3 regions of the Janthinobacterium sp. SUN128 genome follow, and region 1 is predicted to be linked to each of the others. Evidence: predicted binding sites of a transcription regulator. Region 1 holds the regulator's gene; each other region holds the start of a gene.
What was found. The regulator LexA, encoded in region 1, represses DNA repair genes until DNA is damaged. The targets are predictions, from matches to a motif close to ACTGTATNNNNATACAGT.

Region 1 (7,274 bases):
GACTTGTGGCTGATGGGCCGCGATTTCAATTATTCGGGCGACAAGCAGCAGTGGAACTACGGCGGGCGCGAGCAGCGCCGCAATTCGCTCGCTTACCCGAGCTTGCGCGGCGCCAACCAGATCCTCAATGCGACGGCTGTGCTGGCCGCGCTGGAAGTGCTGAAGCTGAAACTGCCCGTGGGCGCGCAGGAAGTGCGCACGGGCCTCGTGACGGTGGAACTGCCGGGCCGCTTCCAGGTCTTGCCTGGCCGCCCCAGCGTGATCCTCGACGTGGCGCACAACCCCCATGCAGCGTCGGCGCTGAACCAGAACCTGGGCAATATGGGTTTCCACCCGTACACGTATGCCGTGTTCGGCTCCATGCTGGACAAGGATATCGATGGCGTATTGGCTGCGATGAGCGAGCACGTCGACCACTGGTGCCTGACGGGCCTGCCTTCACCGCGCGCGGCCACAGCCTCCGAACTGGCCGCCAAGGTGCAGATCATGCTCGAAGACAAGCCCGACAGTAGCGAACATACTGTGTCTATTTTCGATGATCCGGCACAAGCTTTTGCAAATGCAATGAGCCGGGCCGGTGAGAATGATAGAATTGTGGTCTTTGGTTCTTTCCTCACCGTTGCCGGCGTGATGAAGGCCCGAAAATCCTCACTTCACTGAAACGCACTCGACTGAAAATCACGCATGGGCTTGTTCTCGAAACTGTTTAAAAACAAGCAAGAATCCTCTGGCGAAGACAGCGGCTTTTATGTCCCTGGCGAAGCACAGTCGCCGACCCGCAAGCGCGCAGCCAACACCTCCGGTGGCGGCGGATCGCGCCGTGGCGGCAAGGAGGCGCCGGATCCGGTCTTGCCTGAAAAGAAGCGCGCACGCCGCCGCTTGGTCGGGGCGATTGCCCTGGCCTTGGGCGTAGCTGTCGGCTTGCCGATGCTGCTCGATTCCGAGCCGAAGGCGCCCTTCAACGATATCGCCATCGACATTCCGTCGAAGGAAAAGGCCGCCGCACCTGCACCGGCGCCCGTGCCGGCCGTTCCGGCCCAGGCCGCAGCGAATGGCCTGGACCAGTCCGAGGAAATCGTCGATGCGCCGCTGCCGCCTGCCGCCAAGCCTACGCCCACACCGGCACCCGTGCTGGCCGCCGCCCAGCCTGCACCGGTCAAGCCGACCTATGTGGAACCGAAACCCGAGCCCAAGCCTGAGCCCAAGCCGGTCAAGGTGGAGCCGAAGCCGGAAACGAAGCACGAACCCAAGCCTGAGCCGAAACACGAGCCCAAGCCCGAGCCCAAGCATGAGGTAAAACCGGAAGCGAAGCCCGAGACTAAGCCTGCCAAGCCGGCGCAATCGGCCGACGATGCCGCGCGCGCGCTGGCTATCCTGGAAGGCAAGCCGCAAGAGAAAGTACAAGACAAGGTGCACGACGCCGGCAGCGGCAAGTTCGTGGTGCAGGTGGCGGCCTTGGCGACGCAGGACAAGGTCGACGAATTGCAGGACAAGCTGCGCGAAGCGGGCATCAAGTCGTACACGCAGAGAGTCTCCAGCCCGGCGGGCGAGCGCATCCGCGTGCGCGTGGGCCCGTTCGGCAGCCGCGAAGACGCCGAAAAGACCCGCGCCAAGCTGCAAAAGCTGGGCCTGGGCGGCAGCCTGGTACCGGCGTGATGTTGCAAGGCTGAGCGCGCGTGACGATCTTCGATTACCTGGTGCTGTTCGTGCTGGTGACGTCCGTGCTGATCAGCATGATGCGTGGCCTGGTCAAGGAAATACTGTCATTGGTCAGCTGGATCGTGGCTTTCGTCATTGCCAACGCCTATGGCGCCACGCTGGCGAAATTCCTGCCGGAAGCCGTGCCGGGCGAAGCCGTCCGTTTGTTGCTGGCTTTCGTGGTGCTGTTCATCGGCGTACGCATTTTGATGGGATTGCTGTCCATGACGGTCGACGCGCTCGTCAAGGTGACGGGCCTGAGCCTGGCCGACCGCACCCTGGGCAGCCTGTTCGGCGTGGCGCGGGGCCTTGTGATCGTGCTGACCGCCGTCATCTTGTGTGGCATGACTTCCATACCGCAGCAGCCATTCTGGAAAAACGCGCAGCTCAGCCCGCTCGCGGAGCAGGGCGCGCGCGCCATCAAGCCTTATCTGCCTGCCGCTTACGCGCAGCATGTGAAATTTTGAATTTTTTTTAAAATCAGTAGCACAGTTTAGGAGCACACCATGTGTGGCATCGTCGGCGTCGTTTCCCATCAACCTGTCAATCAATTGCTCTATGATGCATTGTTGCTCCTGCAACATCGCGGTCAGGACGCGGCAGGGATTGCGACCAATCACAGCAGTATGTTTTCCATGCACAAAGCCAATGGCCTCGTGCGTGACGTCTTCCGTACGCGCAACATGCGTTCGCTGCAAGGCACGACGGGCATCGGCCATTGCCGCTACCCGACGGCCGGTTCGTCGAGCGAAGAGGAAGCACAACCGTTCTATGTGAATGCGCCGTTCGGCATCACCCTGGCGCACAATGGCAACCTGACCAACTGGGAACAGTTGAAGCTGGAAATGTTCAAGAACGACCGCCGCCACATCAATACCGATTCCGATTCGGAAGTGTTGCTCAACGTGCTGGCGCATGAAATCCAGGAAGCGACGACGGGCCTGAACCTGGACCCGGAAGCCATCTTCAAGGCCGTTACCGTGCTGAACCGCCGCGTCAAGGGTGGTTACGCCGCCGTGGCGCAAATCGCCGGCGTGGGCTTGCTGGCCTTCCGCGATCCGCACGGCATCCGCCCGCTGTGCCTGGGCATCAATGAAACGGAGCAAGGTCCGGAATACCTGATCGCTTCCGAATCCGTGGCCCTGGAAGGCATGGGCTTCCGCTTCGTGCGCGACATCGGCCCCGGCGAAGCCGTCTTCATCGATGCTGACAAGCAATTGCACAGCGCCCAATGCGCCGACAATGCCAGCCTGAACCCGTGCGTGTTCGAATTCGTCTACCTGGCCCGTCCCGACTCCGTCATCGACGGTGCCTCCGTGTACGCCACGCGCCTGAAAATGGGCGAGTATCTGGCCGAGAAGATCCGCGCCGAATTGCCAGGCGTGCATATCGACGTGGTCATGCCGATTCCCGATTCCTCGCGTCCGGCCGCCATCCAGCTGGCCATGGCGCTGAACATCGAGTACCGCGAAGGCTTCATCAAGAACCGCTATATCGGCCGTACCTTCATCATGCCGGGCCAGGCGGCGCGCAAGAAATCCGTGCGCCAGAAGCTCAACGCGATCCCGTCCGAATTCAAGGACAAGGTCGTGCTGCTGGTCGACGATTCCATCGTGCGCGGCACCACCAGCCGTGAAATCGTGCAGATGGCGCGTGAAGCGGGCGCGACGAAAGTCATCTTCGCCTCGGCTGCGCCGCCGGTGATCTACCCGAACGTGTACGGCATCGACATGCCGACGCGCGACGAACTGATCGCCTATGGCCGCACGACGGAAGAAGTGTGCCGCGAAATCACGGCCGACTACCTGGTGTACCAGGATATCGGCGCGCTCAAGCAGGCCATCGCCGACGTCAACCCGGCCCTGACCAACTTCGAAGCGTCGTGCTTCGATGGCGTGTACGTGACGGGCGACGTGTCGCAGGAATACCTGGACCGCCTGGAATATGCGCGCCACCATCCGAAGGCGGCAGCGCCCGAAGATACGCCGCGTTCCCAGCTGAACCTGAACCTGGCGACAACAGAAGCGTAATTATCTTGCCCGGCTAGCGCCGGGCTTTTTTTGCTCCGCGATCATGAACGATAAAAAAAACTACGGCTTTACCACCACCATCCTGCATAACGACCGCCGCAAGGGCATCGAGCACGGTTCCCTGCACAAGCCCGTGCATACTTCCGTTGCCTTCGGCTACGGCGATGCGCGCCAGCTCGCTTCCGTATTCCAGGGCAAGGAGCCCGGCTTCCGCTACGGCCGCCAGGGCAATCCGACCGTCTCCGCGCTGGAAGACAAGGTCAACAAGATGGAAGATGGCGTCGCCACGCTGTGCTTCGCCACCGGCATGGGCGCCATCGGCGCCGTGGTGCAGGCGCTCTTGCGCGCCAGCGACCATGTCGTGTCGTCGGCTTTTTTGTTTGGCAACACCAACAGCCTGTGGCAAACGGTGACGGGGCAGGGCATTGCCGTGTCGTTCGTCGACGCCACGGACGTGGCCAATGTGGCCGCCGCCATCACGCCGCAAACGCGCATCGTGTTTGTCGAAACCATCGCCAATCCGCGCACGCAGATCGCCGACCTGGCAAAGATCGGCGCATTGTGCAAGGAACGCGGCATTTTGTACATCGTCGACAACACGATGACGACACCCTACCTGTTCCGCCCGAAAGCCGTGGGCGCGGGCCTGGTGGTCAATGCGCTGACAAAATCCATCGGCGGCCACGGCAATGCCCTGGGCGGCAGCTTGACGGACACGGGTGTGTTCGACTGGACGCAGTATCCGAACATTTTCGACAATTACAAGAAGGCGGCGCCGGCGCAGTGGGGCATCGCGCAAATCCGCGCCAAGGCCTTGCGCGATTTCGGCGCCTCCCTGGGCCCGGAGGCGGCGCACCATATCGCCGTCGGCGCGGAAACCATGGCCTTGCGCATGGACCGCACCTGCTCGAACGCCCTGGCGCTGGCCACCATGCTGGCCGCCGACCCGCGGGTAGCGGCCGTGCATTACCCGGGCTTGGCCTCGCATCCGCAGCACGCGCTGGCGACGGATTTGTTCCGCAGCTATGGCTCGCTGTTCAGCTTTGAGCTGAAGGATGGCATCGATTGCTTCGATTTCCTCAATCGTCTCAATCTTGCCATTCCAGCGAGCAATCTCGGCGACACGCGCACCCTGGTCATTCCCGTCGCCCATACGATCTTTTACGAGATGGGCGCCGAGCGCCGCGCCAGCATGGGCATCGCCGAATCCCTGATCCGCGTCTCCGTCGGTATCGAGGATGAGGCGGACTTGCTCGAGGATTTCCGTAGCGCCCTGGACGCATAAAACGCCTGGGCAATAAAAAAGGGCCGCAACAGTCATGCTGTTGCGGCCCTTTTTACATGCGGAGGTTCAATGCCAGCTGCGCATCAAGCCTACCGCCAAACCTTCCAGGGCGAATTCATCTTCCGGCGATACGGTAATGACCTTGAAGTCGGGGTTTTCCGGCAGCAATTCGATGACGGAACCGGTTTTCTTGTAGCGCTTGACGGTGACTTCGTCGCCGATGCGGGCGACAACGATCTGGCCATTCTTGGCGCTATCGACCTTCTTGACGGCCAGTAAATCGCCATCCATGATGCCGGCGTCGCGCATGGACCAGCCGCGCACCTTCAGCAGGAAGTCGGGCTTGGCCGAAAACAGGGCGGGGTCCACGTTGTAGCTCGCTTCCAGGTTTTCCTGTGCCAGAATGGGCGAGCCTGCCGCCACCCGGCCGATCAGGGGCAGCGACATCAGCAGCGCTGCCGGCACTTTCGATGGCAGGGCTTCAGCGGCCGCGCCGATCAGGCGGATGCCGCGCGAGGTGCCGGGAGAAATCTCGATCGCGCCCTTGCGGGCCAGGGCCTGCAAATGCTCTTCGGCCGCGTTGGCCGATTTGAAACCCAGTTCATTGGCGATTTCGGCACGGGTGGGAGGAAAGCCCGTGTTTTCAATCGCGTCCTTGATCAGGTTCAGGATTTGTTCTTGTCGTGCTGTCAGCTTGATCATGAGCGGTGGGTGCATACTAAAATGCTGTCTATATGAACAGTCTGTATTTTTGTACAGTATCGCCCACTATGCAAGGGGATTTCCGTGTTTTAGGCGAATTTCGCAATAAATACTTGTCCAGGGGCGGAAAGCACGGTGGCGCGCGGGCTTTTCGGGGGCTGGTGGAAGGAATGATTGAAACGTTTGCAAAAGGCGGTTATAATCTTCGGCTGACCTTCCCACACCCGTCTTGACGCCGGGGTGGGCGATTATCAATCCGACCTGAAGGAGTTTGCATGCGTCATTATGAAATAGTCTTTATCGTCCATCCGGACCAAAGCGAGCAAGTGCCCGCGATGATCGAACGCTACAAAGCCAGCGTAACCACCCGCGGCGGTTCGGTTCACCGCGTGGAAGATTGGGGCCGCCGTCAAATGGCTTACTCGATCCAAAAGCTGCCTAAAGCACACTACATCTGCCTGAACATCGAATGCGACAACGAGACCCTGGTCGAGTTGGAAACAGCATTCAAATTCAATGATGCCGTGTTGCGTCACCTGACCGTTAAAATGAAGAAAGCTGAAACAGCTCCTTCGCCGATGATGAAATCGGTACAACGCGAAGACGCGGCCAAAAGCCACCGCACCGAAGCACCAGCAGCCGCTCCAGCCGCAGCAGCAGCTTAATTCTTGACCAGGATCGTGCGCTGAACCAGCTACAAGTAACCGCCATCATTGCCGAGCGCGAAATATTGCGCTATACCCCGGCAGGGCTGCCGATTGTGAATGCAGTATTGCAACACAGTTCGCAGCAGATGGAAGCAGGGATTGCCCGTTTGACCGAGTTTGATGTTGCCGCGCTAGCCGCTGGCGAAATTTCAGGCAGGTTCAGTCAGGCAAGCTTGGGCGGGGTGTATCAGTTCACGGGTTTCCTGGCCAGGAAGAGCCGCAACAGCAAGAGTTTGGTGTTTCACATCATTGATTTTAGTGCAGTCAATTCTGACTAGCGCATTTTAGATACAGGAGCCTGACATGGCATTCGGTAAAAAGTTCGACAAAAATAAGCTCAAGCTTAAAGAAAAACGCAAACAGCAAAACCCGTTGTTCAAACGCAAGAAGTTCTGCCGCTTCACCGCAGCTCACGTTGAGCAAGTCGACTACAAAGACGTCGACACGCTGAAAGACTTCGTCCAAGAAAACGGCAAGATCATGCCAGCACGCCTGACCGGTACCAAAGCGCACTACCAGCGCCAAGTTGACACCGCAATCAAGCGCGCTCGCTTCCTCGCGCTGCTGCCATACACCGATCTGCACCACGCTTAATCGGTCAGATATTCCTGGAGAAGAACTATGCAAATCATTCTGTTAGAAAAAGTTGTTAACGTCGGTAACCTCGGCGAAGTCGTCAAAGTCAAAGACGGTTACGCACGTAACTTCCTGATCCCGCAACGCCTGGCACGTCGTGCTACGGCAACCGCTGTGGCTGAATTCGAAGTCAAGCGCGCCGAACTGGAAAAAGCTGCTGCCGCCAAACTGGCCGCATCGCAAGCCCAGGGCGAAAAACTGAGCGGCCTGACCGTT
Region 2 (7,274 bases), 230 kb from region 1:
CGCCGTACTCCTATGTTGAACATGGCCAGATGAAAGGCATCTACACGGAGATCGTGCGCGAAGCCGTGCAATCGATGCCGCAGTATGCGGTGCAGCTGCGCCCCGTGCCCTGGAAACGGGGCGTGCTGATGCTGCAGACGGGCGAGGCGTTTGCCCTGTATCCACCGTATTCGTGGCGCAGCGAGCGGCCGTATGTGCGCTATTCCGTGCCGCTGCTGATGGAGCAGCTGGTGGTGCTGTGCAACCAGGACGTGCTGGCCAAACGCACGCTGCGGCAGTGGCCCGCCGATTACGGCGGCCTGCACATCGGCGTGAACGCGGGTTTTTTGCTGGGCGATGCGAAGCTGACGGCTGCCGTTCAAGCGGCCAACATCGTGTTCGATACGGCCAAGGGCACGCGCACGAATCTGCTCAAGCTGATGCGCGGGCGCATCGATTGCTATGTCAGCGACCGCCTGTCGGCGCAGTGGGAATTGCAGCGCATCCGGCGCGAGGGGCCGCCGGGCACGCCGATGCAGGCGATACACGAAACCGCACAGCTGGCCAGCCAGCAGGGCCACCTGGGTTTTACGGAACGCCGGCCTGCCGCCTACCCGTATCGCGATGATTTTATCAAACAATTCAATGCCGCCATCGTGCGCATGCAGAACAATGGCGCGATCCGCCGCATCGTCGACCACGCATTGCAACCCTGACGTTGCAACCTTGATTTCCCCCGATGGAGAAGACCATGAAAAAATTGCTGTTCCTATGTGTGCTCGTGCTGGCCGGCTGTGTGGGCCGGCCCGAGAATATTCATCCCGTCAATAACTTCGACACGACCCGCTATCTGGGCAAATGGTATGAGATCGCGCGCCTCGATCATTCCTTCGAGCGGGGCCTGAGCCAGGTGACGGCCGATTACAGCCTGCGCCAGGATGGCGGCCTGAAAGTGCTCAACCGCGGCTACAAGGATGCGGACGCTGTCTGGAAGGACGCGGAAGGCAAGGCGTATTTCGTCGACAAGAAAGACGTGGGCTACCTGAAGGTGTCGTTTTTTGGTCCCTTCTATGGTTCCTACATCGTCTTCGACCTCGACCAGCAAAATTACAGCTATTCCATGATCAGCGGCCCCGACAAGTCTTACTTTTGGTTGCTGTCGCGCACGCCAACCATGGACCCGGCCTTGCAGCAGCGCCTGGTAGAGAAAGCCGCTGGCCTGGGTTTCGATACGTCAAAATTGATCTATGTAAAGCAAAACTGACCTTGCTTGCCTGCCGCCCATTCGTGGCGGCATACCGCCTTCTGGCTGTTGCTTTTCTGCATGTTATTTCTTGCAATACCACTCTGATTCACTCACAATCTGCTCCAAAGTAGTGCGCTGCGGCGCGCTGCCATTCCGGTGGCGAGTGTCCGTTGCGCCACCGCTCGTGATTGCCGCACGGCAGATGCCTGCTATATGATACGTAGCAGTAGGTCGGTTTCGTGGCGTCTGTGCATCGTTTTTCTTCAGATAGGAATCACGCAATGAAAAACCTCAAAATCGGCGTACGTCTCGGTGGCGGTTTTGCCGCCGTTCTGCTCCTGTTGACCAGCCTGACCGTGGTGGGCATCGTGCAGATGCAAAGCGCCAGCAAGGAAACCGATGCGCTCGTCAACGTCAAGGTGCGCAACGAGCGCCTGATCGGTGAATGGACCAAGGTCATCGAGGTCAATGCGGCGCGCACGGCAGCCGCCTGGAAAGTCAGCGATCCCGAACACCAGAAGCAGTTTGAACAGGAAATGGCGGTCTCGTCTGCACGCGCCACGGAAATCCAGAACGATATCGGCAAGAGCGAACTGAGCCCGGACGAGCAGGCGCTGTACCAGGAAGTGCTGAACACGCGCAAGGCCTACACGGAAGTGCGCAAGAATGTGTTCAAGGCCAAGAATGCGGGCGACCTGGAACTGGGCAAGCGCCTGTACGAAGGCGACATGGCCGTCAAGCGCGACATCTACCTGGCGTCGCTGAAGAAGCTGGAATTGCTGGAAGCCAAATTGCTCGATGAAACCGCCGCGCAAATCCGTTCGCGCTACGAGAATGGCCGCATGCTGCTGATCTCGCTGGGCGTGGTGGCCATCTTGCTGGGCATCGCCTGCGCCTACTGGATCACGCGCTCGATCACGCGCCCCATCACGCGTGCCGTCGAAGTGGCGGAAGCCGTTTCCGCCGGCGACCTGACCAGCCATATCGTCGTGGAAAGCCGCGATGAGACAGGGCAATTGATGCATGCGCTGAAAAACATGAACGATAAGTTGGTCAGTATCGTGGGCCAGGTGCGCGCGGGCACCGAGTCCATCAGTACGGCGTCGAGCGAAATTGCCGCCGGCAACCTGGACTTGTCGTCACGCACGGAAGAGCAGGCCAGTTCGCTGGAAGAGACGGCGTCTTCCATGGAAGAGCTGACGTCCACCGTGAAACTCAATGCGGACAATGCGCGCAGCGCCAACCAGCTGGCCATCGACGCGTCGCAGATCGCCAGCAAGGGCGGCGTGGTGGTGTCGGAAGTGGTCAGCACCATGGGCTCGATCAACGATTCCTCGCGCAAGATTGTCGACATCATCAGCGTCATCGACGCCATCGCCTTCCAGACGAATATCCTGGCCCTGAATGCGGCCGTGGAAGCGGCCAGGGCCGGCGAGCAGGGCCGTGGGTTTGCCGTCGTGGCGTCCGAGGTGCGCAACCTGGCGCAGCGTTCCAGCGCGGCGGCCAAGGAAATCAAGGGCTTGATCGACGATTCCGTGCAAAAGGTCGAGGCCGGTTCGCAGCTGGTGGACAAGGCGGGCCGTACCATGGACGAGATCGTGCAAAGCATCAGCCATGTGACGCAGATCATGAACCAGATCACCGACGCCAGCGATGAGCAGCGCGCCGGCATCGAACAAGTCAACCAGGCCATCGGCCAGATGGACCAGGTGACGCAGCAAAACGCGGCCTTGGTGGAAGAGGCGGCCGCGGCGGCCGAATCCATGCAGGAACAGGCGGCCAAGCTGGCTGACGTGGTGGGCCTGTTCAAGCTCGATGCAACGCAGCACTATGTTTCGGCCAGTGCTGGTCCGTCCATGACAGCGTCTGCGCCAGCAAAATCTGCCACTCGACCTGCACCCGCCATCCAGCCTGCCAGGCACCGCGCGCCGGCGGCAACCGTAGCCGCGCCCGCGCCGGGCAAGGCGGCGCAAGCGGAAGCTGCGCGCGCACGCGTGCCGAAGGCGCCGGTGGCGTCGGGCGCCGACGAATGGGAAGAGTTTTAAGCGCAGATTCCCCTTGGCATGGCGTGGGCGCTACAATCGCGGCTTGAAGACAGCCGCGAACCCGCTCCGCCATGACTACCCGCCGTACCTCCAGCCCGATTTCCAGCGCTATCTCCAGCCCTGCCGCTGCCTCGTCCTCCCTGGCGGAACCCGCCAAACGGGCGCGCTGCCCAGTCTGCCTGCGCGCCGCATCCAGCTGCATTTGCCGCTGGATCGCCCCCGTTTCCCACGCGGTGGAAGTGCTGATCCTGCAGCATCCGCTGGAAATCCACAATGCCAAGGGCAGCGCCCGCTTGCTGCACCTGAGCTTGCCCAACAGCCGCATGTTGACGGGCGAGCAGTTTGCTCCCGATACGCTCGCTGAATTGCTGGACGGCAAGCACAACGTGCTGCTGTATCCGGATACGCCCGGCGACCGTTCGCTGGGCATCGCGCCGCCGCCAGCGCTCGACCCCGCCATCTTGCTTGATCCGGCCCGATTCTCGGCCCGGTTGCGGCTGGTGGTGCTGGATGCTACCTGGCGCAAGAGCCGCAAGATGCTGTATCTGAATCCCCTTTTGCAACAGCTGCCGCGCCTGCCCCTGCGCGATACGCCCGCATCCCATTACCTGATCCGCAAGGCGCACGCGCCAGACCAGCTATCGACCCTGGAGGCGACGTGTTATGCCCTGATGCAGTTGGAGCAGGACGCGGACCGCTTCGTTCCCCTGATCGCGGCATTTGACGGCTTTGTCGCGCAGCAGTTGAGTTATGTCATGCCGCATGGTGAAAAAGCGTGAAACGGCATCACGCCAGCCCTTGATCTTGCCCGCGCAGCGGCATAGTATACTGTACGTATATACAGTTGATGGGGCCGTTCATGAAAGCAATCATTCCAGAGCACGATGACAGCTTCGCCGGGCAAGCCATGTTGCCGCCGCAATCGCTGAAAGCCCGGAAGGGGCGCGGGGCAGTCTCGAACCTGCAAGGGCGCTACGAGGTGCACGCGCGCGCCGGTTTCGATGACGGCTGGAGCGTGGGATGCCTGGATGAGGAGGCTGGAGAGGCGGCGGCGCCGGGCTGGAAGACGCAGGTCAGCGACGAGCAGGCGCGCACCATCCTCACGCGCAATGCTTCGCCCGATTTGCCGTTCAATGTCTCGCTGAATCCATACCGGGGCTGCGAACATGGCTGCATCTATTGCTTTGCCCGCCCCACGCACAGTTATCTGGGGCTATCGCCGGGCCTGGACTTCGAAAGCCGCATCTACGCCAAGGTGAACGCCCCCGAACTCTTGCGGCGCGAACTGGCCAAGCCATCCTATGTGACCGAACCGATCGCCGTGGGCGTGAACACCGATGCGTATCAGCCGTGCGAACGCGAACGGCAGCTGACGCGGCGCGTGCTGGAAGTGCTGCACGAATGCGACCACCCCGTGGCGCTGATCACGAAATCGTCGCTGATCGAGCGTGATATCGACATTCTGGCTCCCATGGCGGCCCGGCGCCTGGCCGCCGTGGCCGTCACTGTCACCACGCTCGACCCGGCCATCGCGCGCACCCTGGAACCGCGCGCTGCCGCCCCGGCGCGACGCTTGCGCACGATCCGCACCCTGACGGAGGCGGGCATCCCCGTGGGCGTGAGCATCGCGCCCATCATCCCGTTCGTGACGGAACCGGAAATCGAGCAGTTGCTCGAAGCCGTGCGCGACGCGGGCGCCATCCACGCCCATTATGTGGTGCTGCGTCTGCCGTGGGAAGTGAGCCCCCTGTTCCAGCAATGGCTGGAAGCGCACTTCCCCGAACGGGCCCAGCGCGTGATGAACCGGGTGCGCGAAATGCGTGGTGGCAAGGATTACGACAGCGCGTTCGGCGCGCGCATGCGGGGCGAAGGCGTATGGGCCGACCTCATCCGCCAGCGCTTTGAAAAAGCCGTGCACCGGCTGGGCTTGCATGGCAAGGGCGGCCGCTTCAAGCAGCTCGATTGCACGCAGTTCCGTCGCCCGCTGGTGGTGCCGCCGCTGGGCGCGAAAGTAAAAAATGGCAATGCGGGGCAGCTGGATTTGTTTTAAGTTAAGTCATTCTCGCCGCCGAGAATGCTGGGGCGCGCTCACGAGCTGAAAGGCGGGCGACGCTGACCTGCGGCCGGGGGATTGCCGCAGGTTGCCGGGAGCGGCGCGCCATCGTCCGGGCATCTTGAGGCAGGGTCTTGCCCGGGCACCGCAGGGTGCCGCGGTGCTGCCGTGCGGTGCTATGTTGGGGTGCTATCCTGCCGCGTTATTCTGTGTCTGTGTCTGTGTCTGCATCTGCATCTGTGCCAGATGTTGCTCGATGGCAAAGACATGGGGATCGCTCTTGCCCAGCTCGCGCAGGGCGCTGGCCAGGTGCAGCAGGTATTCGCTGTTCGGGCCGCTGGGGCCGTTTGAACGGGCGATCTGGCGCGCGATGTCCAGTTCCGGGGCGGCACCGAGGAAGGCGGCGTTTTCCTCGTTGGCGATGTACACCAGGCCTTCGACCTTGCTGCCATCGTCGAAGGTGATGTCGGTGGCTAAACGCAGGTAGCCGTTCTTTTCTCGGTGGTCGAGGTGGGCGAAGACTTCGGGCGTGATCAGGTAAGCCATGCCATCGCACACGGCGCCTGCCTGCGGCACGATGGTGGCGACCCGGCCCGGCGCCATCGGCGTGCCCCGGTGGTCGTGCGAACCTTGCCAGAAGCGCCGCGTCCAGCCGGCGATGCTGGCCGGGCGGCGCTCGATGTAGGGGAAATCGGCCTTGTAGATCAGCGAGCCATAGCCGAACAGCCAGACCTGTGCGTGGCCATCGAATTTGTTCATGCGCTGGTTGATGGCGATGGTGGCGGCGTCGATGGACGACAGCTCGTTCAGGGCAGCTTGGGTCATGGTGCGGGCGGTATGGAGTGATGCGCCATTATAAAGGGGCGGCGGCCGAACCGTCCGCAGGCAAGGCCACGCGTGCTGCGCCGCCGTTCGCCCCCACGTTCCATTCGTGCGTCTCGACGAACTGGAACAGGAAGGCCATGAAGCTTTCGGCCGCCGGCGACAGCGAACGTCCCGTCTTCGTGTAGACGAAGAAGCGCCGCGTCAGTTCCGGCTCGTGCAGGGCGCGCATGTGCAAATCATATAGTTTGACCATCGGTTCCGCGTACGGCAGGCAGACCGTGATGCCGAGGTTGGCGCTGACCATGGCCAGCGCCGTCGTCATGAAGGTCACTTCGTTATAGGGGTTGAGCGACAGCTCGCGAAACGCGCCGTGCATGTCGCGCAGCAGGCGTTCAGTAAATTGCCCCTGCAGCGAAATGAACGGGTAGTCGCCCACGTCGGCCCAGGTGACGCGCTCTTTCTGCCGCAGCGGATGCTGCTCGGGGTAGACCAGCACGAAGGGCATTTCGAACAGCACTTGCGCGGCGATTTCCGCCGTCGGATCGCGTTCGGGACCGATGCCGAAATCGACTTCGCCGCTGAAGACGCGCGCCGAGACATTCTCCACGGGGCAGTCGACGAGGCGCAGCTGCACGTCCGGGTGCGCCTGCCGGTAGGCTGCGATCACTTCCGGCAGCAGGGTGCACGCCATCATCTGCGGCGCGGCAATGCGCACCAGGCCTGTCTTCAGGGCCTTGCGCTGGGCGATGCCAGCCATGGCGCCATCGAGGTCTTCGATCATCTTTTCAAACAGCGGATACAGTTCGCGGCCGATTTCGGACAGCTGCGCCTTGCGCGTGCTGCGCTCGACCACGCGCACGCCCAGCACGCTTTCCAGTTCCTTGATCAAACCGCTCAAGGCGGACTGCGTCACGTGCAGGTATTCGGCGGCCAGGGTAAAACTGCCGGTCTTGGCCAGTGCCACGAAGGCGCGCATCTGTCGCAGGCTGGGACTCATAAGATAATCCGATAAATCAATGGTTAAAAATTGTTTGTATGATAGCTGGAACTCGATTCTAATGGTGAAAAGCTGAAAAACAGGCCAGCCATTGCGCCCAGGGCGCCATCCATTGGAGACAAGCACATG
Region 3 (7,274 bases), on a different contig from region 1:
TGACGGCGCGGTCAAATGCGGCATTGGCGGCGCGCCATACAACGGCACCACTGGCATTGCTCATGACTTCGGGACGACCCAGGTGATCGTTATGACTAAAGTAAACCTGGTTGGCACGCGCCAAGCCAATCAGCTCGCCGTTGAACCAGAAATAATGACTGGTTTGCGCTCCCACTTCTGCCAGCAGTTCACCGCCCGGACCATAAATGGCTTGCGTGATGCCACCGGCTCCATCTTTTTGCACGCGCTGGTTCAGCGCATTGGTGCGATAGTCTCCGACATAACGGCCATTGACGATCACGCCACGCATGCGGTTGAATCCATCGTAGGTATAGGAACGGCTGCCATCATGGCGCGATTCGCTGGCCAGCGTGCCCACGGGGTTGTAGCTGAAGTTACGAAACTCGCCATTGCCGCTCCATGATGCGAGCCGGTTGCTGCCGCTATCGAGCACGAAACTATAATTGCTGCCTTTCCTGGCCTGGCCTGTACGATTGCCAGCCTGGTCCCAGGAGAAACTCTGATAGTCGATCCGGCGCGTCACCAGTCCTACGCGGTCAGCAGCATCATAGTCAATTCCCTGATTCATATGCTCATTGCCCGAATCGATCATGGCAATGATCTGATTCGTACTGTTATGGCGATATTCCACGTTTTCCACATTGCCGGAAATGCGCGTAATACGGCCATCCGCATCCAGCGTCACTCTGCGCGGTAAATTATTCCCGTAGCGCCATGCATGAGGCTGGCCGCTGACCGGCTGATACAGGACTGAATCAACGAGTTTCGTCCACACACCGGTCGCATTCGTCAACAGTTCACTCACGCGGCCATAAGCATCGTACGAATAAAAGGTACGCGTGCCCGATGGGTAATGGATGCCCTCCAGGCGACCAGCGGCATCATAGTCCCAGACAGTCGTATAGCTGGTGCCGTATATATTATTGACTTGTACAGTGAGCTGCCCAGATGCGTTGTAGGCGTAGCTGGTGTACCCCGTCAGATCCGTGAAACCAGTCAGGCGCCCCTTGCCAAACCGTCCCTCGTCATAGGTAAATTTCTCGGTTTCACCACTATTACTGCGTGATATTTGACGATCCAGACTATCCAGGGTGTAGCGGGTAACTCTGCCATCGGAACGTGTTTCACTTTCCAGCCGGCCCGCAGCGTCATAGCCATATGTGGTGGTACCCGTGTCCGGACTGACGATGCTGGTCACCTGCCCAAAACCATTATAGGTATAACGCGTTTGCAGCGGGCGCGGATCGGTCACCGATGCCAGCCTGCCTTCGGCATCATAGGCCCTTACGGTTACCCCGCCATCGGCCGCGGTCATCTTGACGAGACGATTCGCGGCGTCATACGCATATGAGGTCGAGCGGCCAGCCGCATCGGTAACGCTCACGAGATTGCCATTGTGATCGTATCGTTTGTCGAGACGCTGACCATTGTTACCAAGCTCGCTGTACGGACGGCCCAGGGTATCCGTTTCCATCGTGGCGCTCAACTCACCGGCAGCAACCGGGACTGGCAGGCCAGCACTCACCTCCGCGTGATGCAGGGCGGAACTCACACGCACGCTGTTGTCGGGAACATTCACCGCAATATGCGTGAATTCCCCCAGTGCATTGCCGACATATTCGACCCGGCCGCCGGCCGTGTATTGATACTGCGTCATGCTGCCGTCCGGATAACTGATGGAACGCACCAGGTCGCCCGCATGATAGGCAAGATGCGTCGTCTGGCTGCCATTGAGCGTCGTTGCCAGCAGGCGGCCCATGTCATCGTAAGCATAGGTACTGGCGACACCATTGCTGTCGGTATAGCTCGATGGGCGCCCCATGCCGTCATGGCCTGCCCACGCTTGCTGGTGGCCCAGCGGATTCGTCATGCCAGTCAGGTTGCCGCGCGTGTCGTAGTCATAGCGCGTGACTGCCGCGCCACCAGGCAGGCTGCGCGATACTGTCCAGCTCGACATGGTGCTGTTCGGATAAAACGTGTACGTGTGCACGAATTTCTTTTGCTTGCCGGTCTTCAGGTCATCCCAGGTTTCGCTCTCGAGCTTTCCCGACGGGGCCCACGCATGGTAGTAGGTATAGCTGACGCGCAAGTAGGCTACGTTGCCCGCATTGCGGTATTCGGTCTTCTCAATTTCATTCCCATTCCAGCTATGCACGACCGTCTGCGCCGCGCCCGTGCCTGCCGCCGTCGTCTGGCTCAGCAGGCGGCCGCCGGCGTCATAGCTGTAGTCCGTCTTGTTGCCATTCCAGTCCAGCGTATAGTCGACGTAGCCGTTGGCATCATACGCGGTGCTGGCGGCCGCCGCGGCGCACGTCGCCGTGCCGGCGCGGGAAACCGATGTCGGCTTCAGCTCGCCACCGATCAGGGCAAACTTGTGGGTGGTCGCTTGTTGACGCGCATCGGTCACCGTCGTTTGATTGACGCCATAGACGAACGTCTCGCGCTCCTCTCCACCCTCGAGGCCGCTTTCGCTGACCCGGCCATCGGCGAAATACGCATAGCGGCCATGGCGCTGCCCATTGATGCTGATCCCCGTCAACAAAACGGGATTGGCCGTCTCGTAGTGATACTCGCGTACCTCCTGGCTGGCTGGCGCCGTGACCTTGGCGAGCATGCCGCTGGCATGGTATTCATAGTTCCAGTCATTGCCCGCCGGATCACGCACGCGGCTCACCTTGCCATTGCCGCCCCAGGTGAACTGGATCAGCTGGCCGCTGCTGTTGCTGACACTGGCAAGCTGGTTGGGATTGGCGCCGTACTGGAAATTGAGTTGCGCGCTAGCACCTTCCATGATGGAGACGATGGCACCCACTTTATTATAGGTATACGTATTGCCATTGGCCCACAGGACCCATCCCATTCCCGGCGTGTAGACCATTTCTCCCCTGCGCGCCGATTTTCCTGACAGGTATAAGTAAGAACCGGCTTTCGGGTCCAAGGTGGAGGGGAACTCGTTTTCCCCGACAAATTGATAATTGGTCGTGCTGCCGGTGGGATCGGTCACCGTCACGGAACGGGGTATGCATCGCCCCGTTCCCGTATTGCCGCAATTCGGTTCATTCAACCTGGGCACATCCACGTTGGACAGCCACTGCGGTCCGAACAGGGTGCCGACCGCATGCTTGCTGCGATAGGTTCGCTTCAGCCCCAGGCCGTACAGGCCCAAGGACTGGAAATCCACCTCAGGCTTGATCTTCTCGCCGGTGGCAATGACCACCGGATGCGCCGTCATGGCACCGCAGCGATTGATATTCGTATTGGCATTCGATGGCGCGGCATCGGTATTGGCGGGGCCTGGCGTGCCGGCACCGCGCGAGGGACGGTTGTAGAGGTCGAACATGTCGCCGGGCCAGCGGCAAAATACACCGCTCATGGCGATGCAGTCTTCATAGGCCTGCCGTTCCCGCTCGGCGGTAACGGTGATGGTGGGCATGGTGTAGCTTTGCGCAAACGGACTCTGGAAGAAGAGGACGAGGAATACTAAAACGAGTTTTTTCTGGAATAGGCTGAACATGAGAGTGAATCGGAGGTATTTTTGGCTAAGCGTCTCAAAGAATGAAACTCCAGCTAACATTGACATGTTAGCACTATATTTCATTGCTTATACGTAATGTCCTTACCGTTTTCAGGCCATTCTTCCATATTCAAAAGACACGGCCCTTTGCAGGCAATGTCGCTGCACATTCCTGATATACTGTATATAAACACAGTATATCAGGGTGAGCCATGGAATTGACGGACAAGCTGGAAATCCTGGCCGACGCGGCCAAGTACGACGCGTCCTGCGCCAGCAGCGGCGCGCCCAAGCGCGATTCCATCGGCAAGGAGGGCTTTGGCGCCACCTCCGGCATGGGCATTTGCCACAGCTATACGCCGGACGGGCGCTGCGTTTCTCTGCTGAAAGTGCTGCTGACGAATTACTGCCTGTACGATTGCCAGTACTGCGTCAACCGCCGTAGTTCGAACGTGCCGCGCGCGCGGTTTACGGTGGCCGAAGTGGTCAAGCTGACGGCCGACTTTTACCTGCGCAACTATATCGATGGCCTGTTCCTCAGTTCCGGCATCATCCAGTCGGCCGACTATACGATGGAGCAGCTGGTGCAGGTGGCGCGCGAGTTGCGCGAGGTGCACCAGTTCCGCGGCTATATCCATCTGAAAACCATCCCGGACGCCGATCCCGCCCTGATCGCGCAGGCGGGCCGCTATGCCGACCGGCTCAGCGTCAATATCGAACTGCCGACGCAAGACAGCGTGCAAAAGCTGGCGCCGGAAAAAAGCGTGCATACGATCAAGCTGGCCATGGGCGCCATCCGCCGCAAGCTCGATGAGAAAGCGGAAGAACCGCGCGCGCCGCGCTTCGCGCCGGCCGGGCAAAGCACGCAAATGATCGTCGGCGCCGACGCCAGCGACGACCAGCAAATCCTCTCCACGGCTGAGACCCTGTACGGCAGCTACAAACTCAAGCGCGTGTATTACTCGGCCTTCAGCCCCATCCCCGACAGCCCGAAAAGCGTGCCGCTGGCGCCGCCGCCCATGCTGCGCGAACACCGGCTGTACCAGGCCGACTTTTTACTGCGCAGCTATGGTTTCCAGGCCAGCGAACTGCTGCCCGCCACGGGCGGCAACCTGGCGCTCGATATCGATCCGAAACTGGCGTGGGCGCTGGCGCACCGCGAACATTTTCCGCTGGACTTGAACCGCGCGGCGCAGCACATGATTGCCCGCGTGCCCGGCATCGGCCTGCGCAACGCGCAGCGCATCGTCGACCTGCGCCAGTTGCGGCAAGTGCGCTACGCCGACCTGTCGCGCCTGCGCTGCAGCATGAAGAAAATCGCCCCCTTCATCATCACGGCCGACTACTTTCCCGCGCGCGACACCACCGCCTCGGAACACCTGCGCCGCGCCATGGCGGAAGCGCCGCAGCAGATGAATTTATGGCCGGAGCTGCAGGCCGCATGAGTACGGTGGTGCGGCTGGCGCAATCGTTCGACGAGTGGCGCGCGGCCGCGCGCGAACTGATCGCGCGCGGCGTGCCGCCTGCCGACGTTGCCTGGCAGTCACAGCCCGGTGATGGCGACCTGTTTTCCTCGACGCCAGATGCGACGGATACCAGCGCGCCACTGCTGCGCCTGCCCCGTTCCCTGGTGGAATTGCTGGAAAGCGCCGCCTGTTTCAACGTGCATGACCGCTGGGCATTCCTGTACCAGGTGCTCTGGCGCTGGCAACTGGACCAGCACGATGTACTTTCTCCCGCCGACGCGGACGGCGCGCGCCTGCACGCCATGGCCAAGGCCGTGCGCCGCGAGGAGCACGATATGCATGCGTATGTGCGTTTCCGCGAACGCAGCAAAGCCGAGGGGGCGCCCCGCTTCGTGGCCTGGTTCGAGCCCACGCACGACGTGCTGCCGCAGGTGGCGCGCCACTTCGCCCGCCGCATGGGATCTGCCAGCTGGATGATCGCCACGCCCGCCGCCAGCATGCTGTGGGATGGCTCGACCTTGCATGCGGGACCGGCTCTGCTGAGCGGAGCGGCCGATATCGACGATGCAGGTGAAGCCTTGTGGCTGACCTACTACCGCAGCATCTTCAATCCGGCGCGCGTCAATGCCGGCCTGCTGCGCAGCCATATCCCCTCGCGCTTCTGGAAGAACTTGCCCGAAGGCGCCATCGTGCCTGCCATGCTCAGCGGCGCCGCGAATGGCGAACGGCGCACGGGCCAGACGGCCAGCGTGGGTCAGCGCAGCGGCGCGACCATGATCCCGGTCTCCGCCGAGCGCGCCCAGCCCGCGCGCGAACTGCCCACCACCCTGGACCAGTGCCGCCGCTGCACGCTGTGGCAGCACGCCACGCAAGCCGTGCCCGGCACGGGGCCTTCTCAGGCGCGCATCATGCTGGTGGGTGAGCAGCCGGGCGACCAGGAAGACCTGGCGGGCTTGCCGTTCGTGGGCCCGGCTGGCGCGCTGCTAGACCAGGCGCTGCAGGAAGCGGGCATGGCACGCGACAGTATTTACCTGACCAATGCCGTCAAGCATTTCAAGTGGGAACCACGCGGCAAGCGCCGCCTGCACAAGACGCCAGCGCAGCGCGAGATCCTCGCCTGCCATGGCTGGCTGGAACAGGAATTGGCCAGCGTAAAACCGCAAGTGATCGTGGCGCTGGGCAGCACGGCATTGAAGTCCATCCTGCAGGACGGCACGGCAAGCATGACGCCGCTGGTCGGCACGCCCATCCGGCACGATGGGCGCTGGGTGGTCGCCGTATATCACCCCTCGTATGTGCTGCGCGCGCCCGATGAGGAGAGTCGGCAGCAGGCTTACGCCGCGATAGTCGAGGGGCTGCGGCAAGCGCTGCTGCTAGGGCAGGATAGCCATCACAGCGTTGAAGCCGGCACTTCCTGCCCCTCATCGCGCCGCGCATAGCGTTGCGCGATCACGGCGCAGATCATCAGCTGAATCTGGTGGAACAACATCAGCGGCAAGATCACCATGCCCAGCGAACGGGTGGAAAACAGCACCTTGGCCATCGGCACGCCGCTGGCCAGGCTTTTCTTCGAGGCGCAAAAGACGATGGCGATTTCGTCTTCCTTGTTGAAACCCAGGCGGCGGCTGATGAAGGTGGAAATGCCCAGCACCAGCGCCAGCAGCAGCAGGCTGATCAAGCCCAGGGCGACCAGGGTTTCCACCGAAATCGTATGCCACAGGCCTTCGCTGACGGCTTCGCTGAAGGCCGTGTAGACCACCAGCAAGATCGAACCCTGATCGACATATTTCAGGGTGGCTTTATGGCGGTCAACCCAACGGCCGATCCAGCGACGCAGGAACTGGCCGGCCAGGAATGGCAGCAGCAGTTGCATGACGATGGACAGCACGGCGTCCACCGACGACTTGCTTTCCGCGCCCTTGGCCACCAGCAAGCCCACCAGGATGGGGGCGAGGAAGATGCCGATGAAGTTCGAGGCCGAGGCGCTGCAGATGGCGGCCGGTACGTTGCCGCGCGCCATGGCCGTCATGGCGATCGATGATTGCACAGTAGAGGGCAGCGCGCACAGGAACAAAATGCCCATGTACAGGTCGGGCGTCAGGAAGGTCAGCGCCAGCGGACGCAGGGCCAGGCCCAGCAGCGGAAACAGGACAAAGGTGCTGGCCAGCACCAGCAAGTGCAGTCGCCAGTGCATGGCGCCGGCCACCACGGCTTCGCGCGACAGCTTGGCGCCATGCAGGAAGAACAGGGCGCCGATGGCAACAGTGGTGATG

Region 2: a site for LexA is predicted at 4,098-4,115, ahead of O3297_RS13225 (PA0069 family radical SAM protein). Genes of this name have one in related genera too.
Region 3: a site for LexA is predicted at 3,715-3,732, ahead of O3297_RS26730 (putative DNA modification/repair radical SAM protein). Genes of this name have one in related genera too.

The regions. Positions count from the first base shown of each region.
Region 1 is NZ_JAPWHY010000001.1:3,143,239-3,150,512, reverse strand. It holds gene folC (bifunctional tetrahydrofolate synthase/dihydrofolate synthase) at 1-660, shown strand, start outside; gene O3297_RS14255 (SPOR domain-containing protein) at 685-1,656, shown strand; gene O3297_RS14250 (CvpA family protein) at 1,677-2,165, shown strand; gene purF (amidophosphoribosyltransferase) at 2,205-3,728, shown strand; gene O3297_RS14240 (cystathionine gamma-synthase family protein) at 3,772-5,013, shown strand; gene lexA (transcriptional repressor LexA) at 5,080-5,715, opposite strand; gene rpsF (30S ribosomal protein S6) at 5,991-6,380, shown strand; gene priB (primosomal replication protein N) at 6,401-6,700, shown strand; gene rpsR (30S ribosomal protein S18) at 6,726-7,016, shown strand; gene rplI (50S ribosomal protein L9) at 7,044-7,274, shown strand, end outside.
Region 2 is NZ_JAPWHY010000001.1:2,912,611-2,919,884, reverse strand. It holds gene O3297_RS13245 (ABC transporter substrate-binding protein) at 1-695, shown strand, start outside; gene O3297_RS13240 (lipocalin family protein) at 731-1,243, shown strand; gene O3297_RS13235 (methyl-accepting chemotaxis protein) at 1,507-3,270, shown strand; gene O3297_RS13230 (tRNA-uridine aminocarboxypropyltransferase) at 3,342-4,049, shown strand; gene O3297_RS13225 (PA0069 family radical SAM protein) at 4,178-5,320, shown strand; gene O3297_RS13220 (gamma-glutamylcyclotransferase) at 5,513-6,148, opposite strand; gene O3297_RS13215 (LysR family transcriptional regulator) at 6,177-7,145, opposite strand; gene O3297_RS13210 (VOC family protein) at 7,272-7,274, shown strand, end outside.
Region 3 is NZ_JAPWHY010000006.1:139,636-146,909, reverse strand. It holds gene O3297_RS26735 (RHS repeat-associated core domain-containing protein) at 1-3,535, opposite strand, end outside; gene O3297_RS26730 (putative DNA modification/repair radical SAM protein) at 3,748-4,980, shown strand; gene O3297_RS26725 (UdgX family uracil-DNA binding protein) at 4,956-6,440, shown strand; gene O3297_RS26720 (bile acid:sodium symporter family protein) at 6,392-7,274, opposite strand, start outside.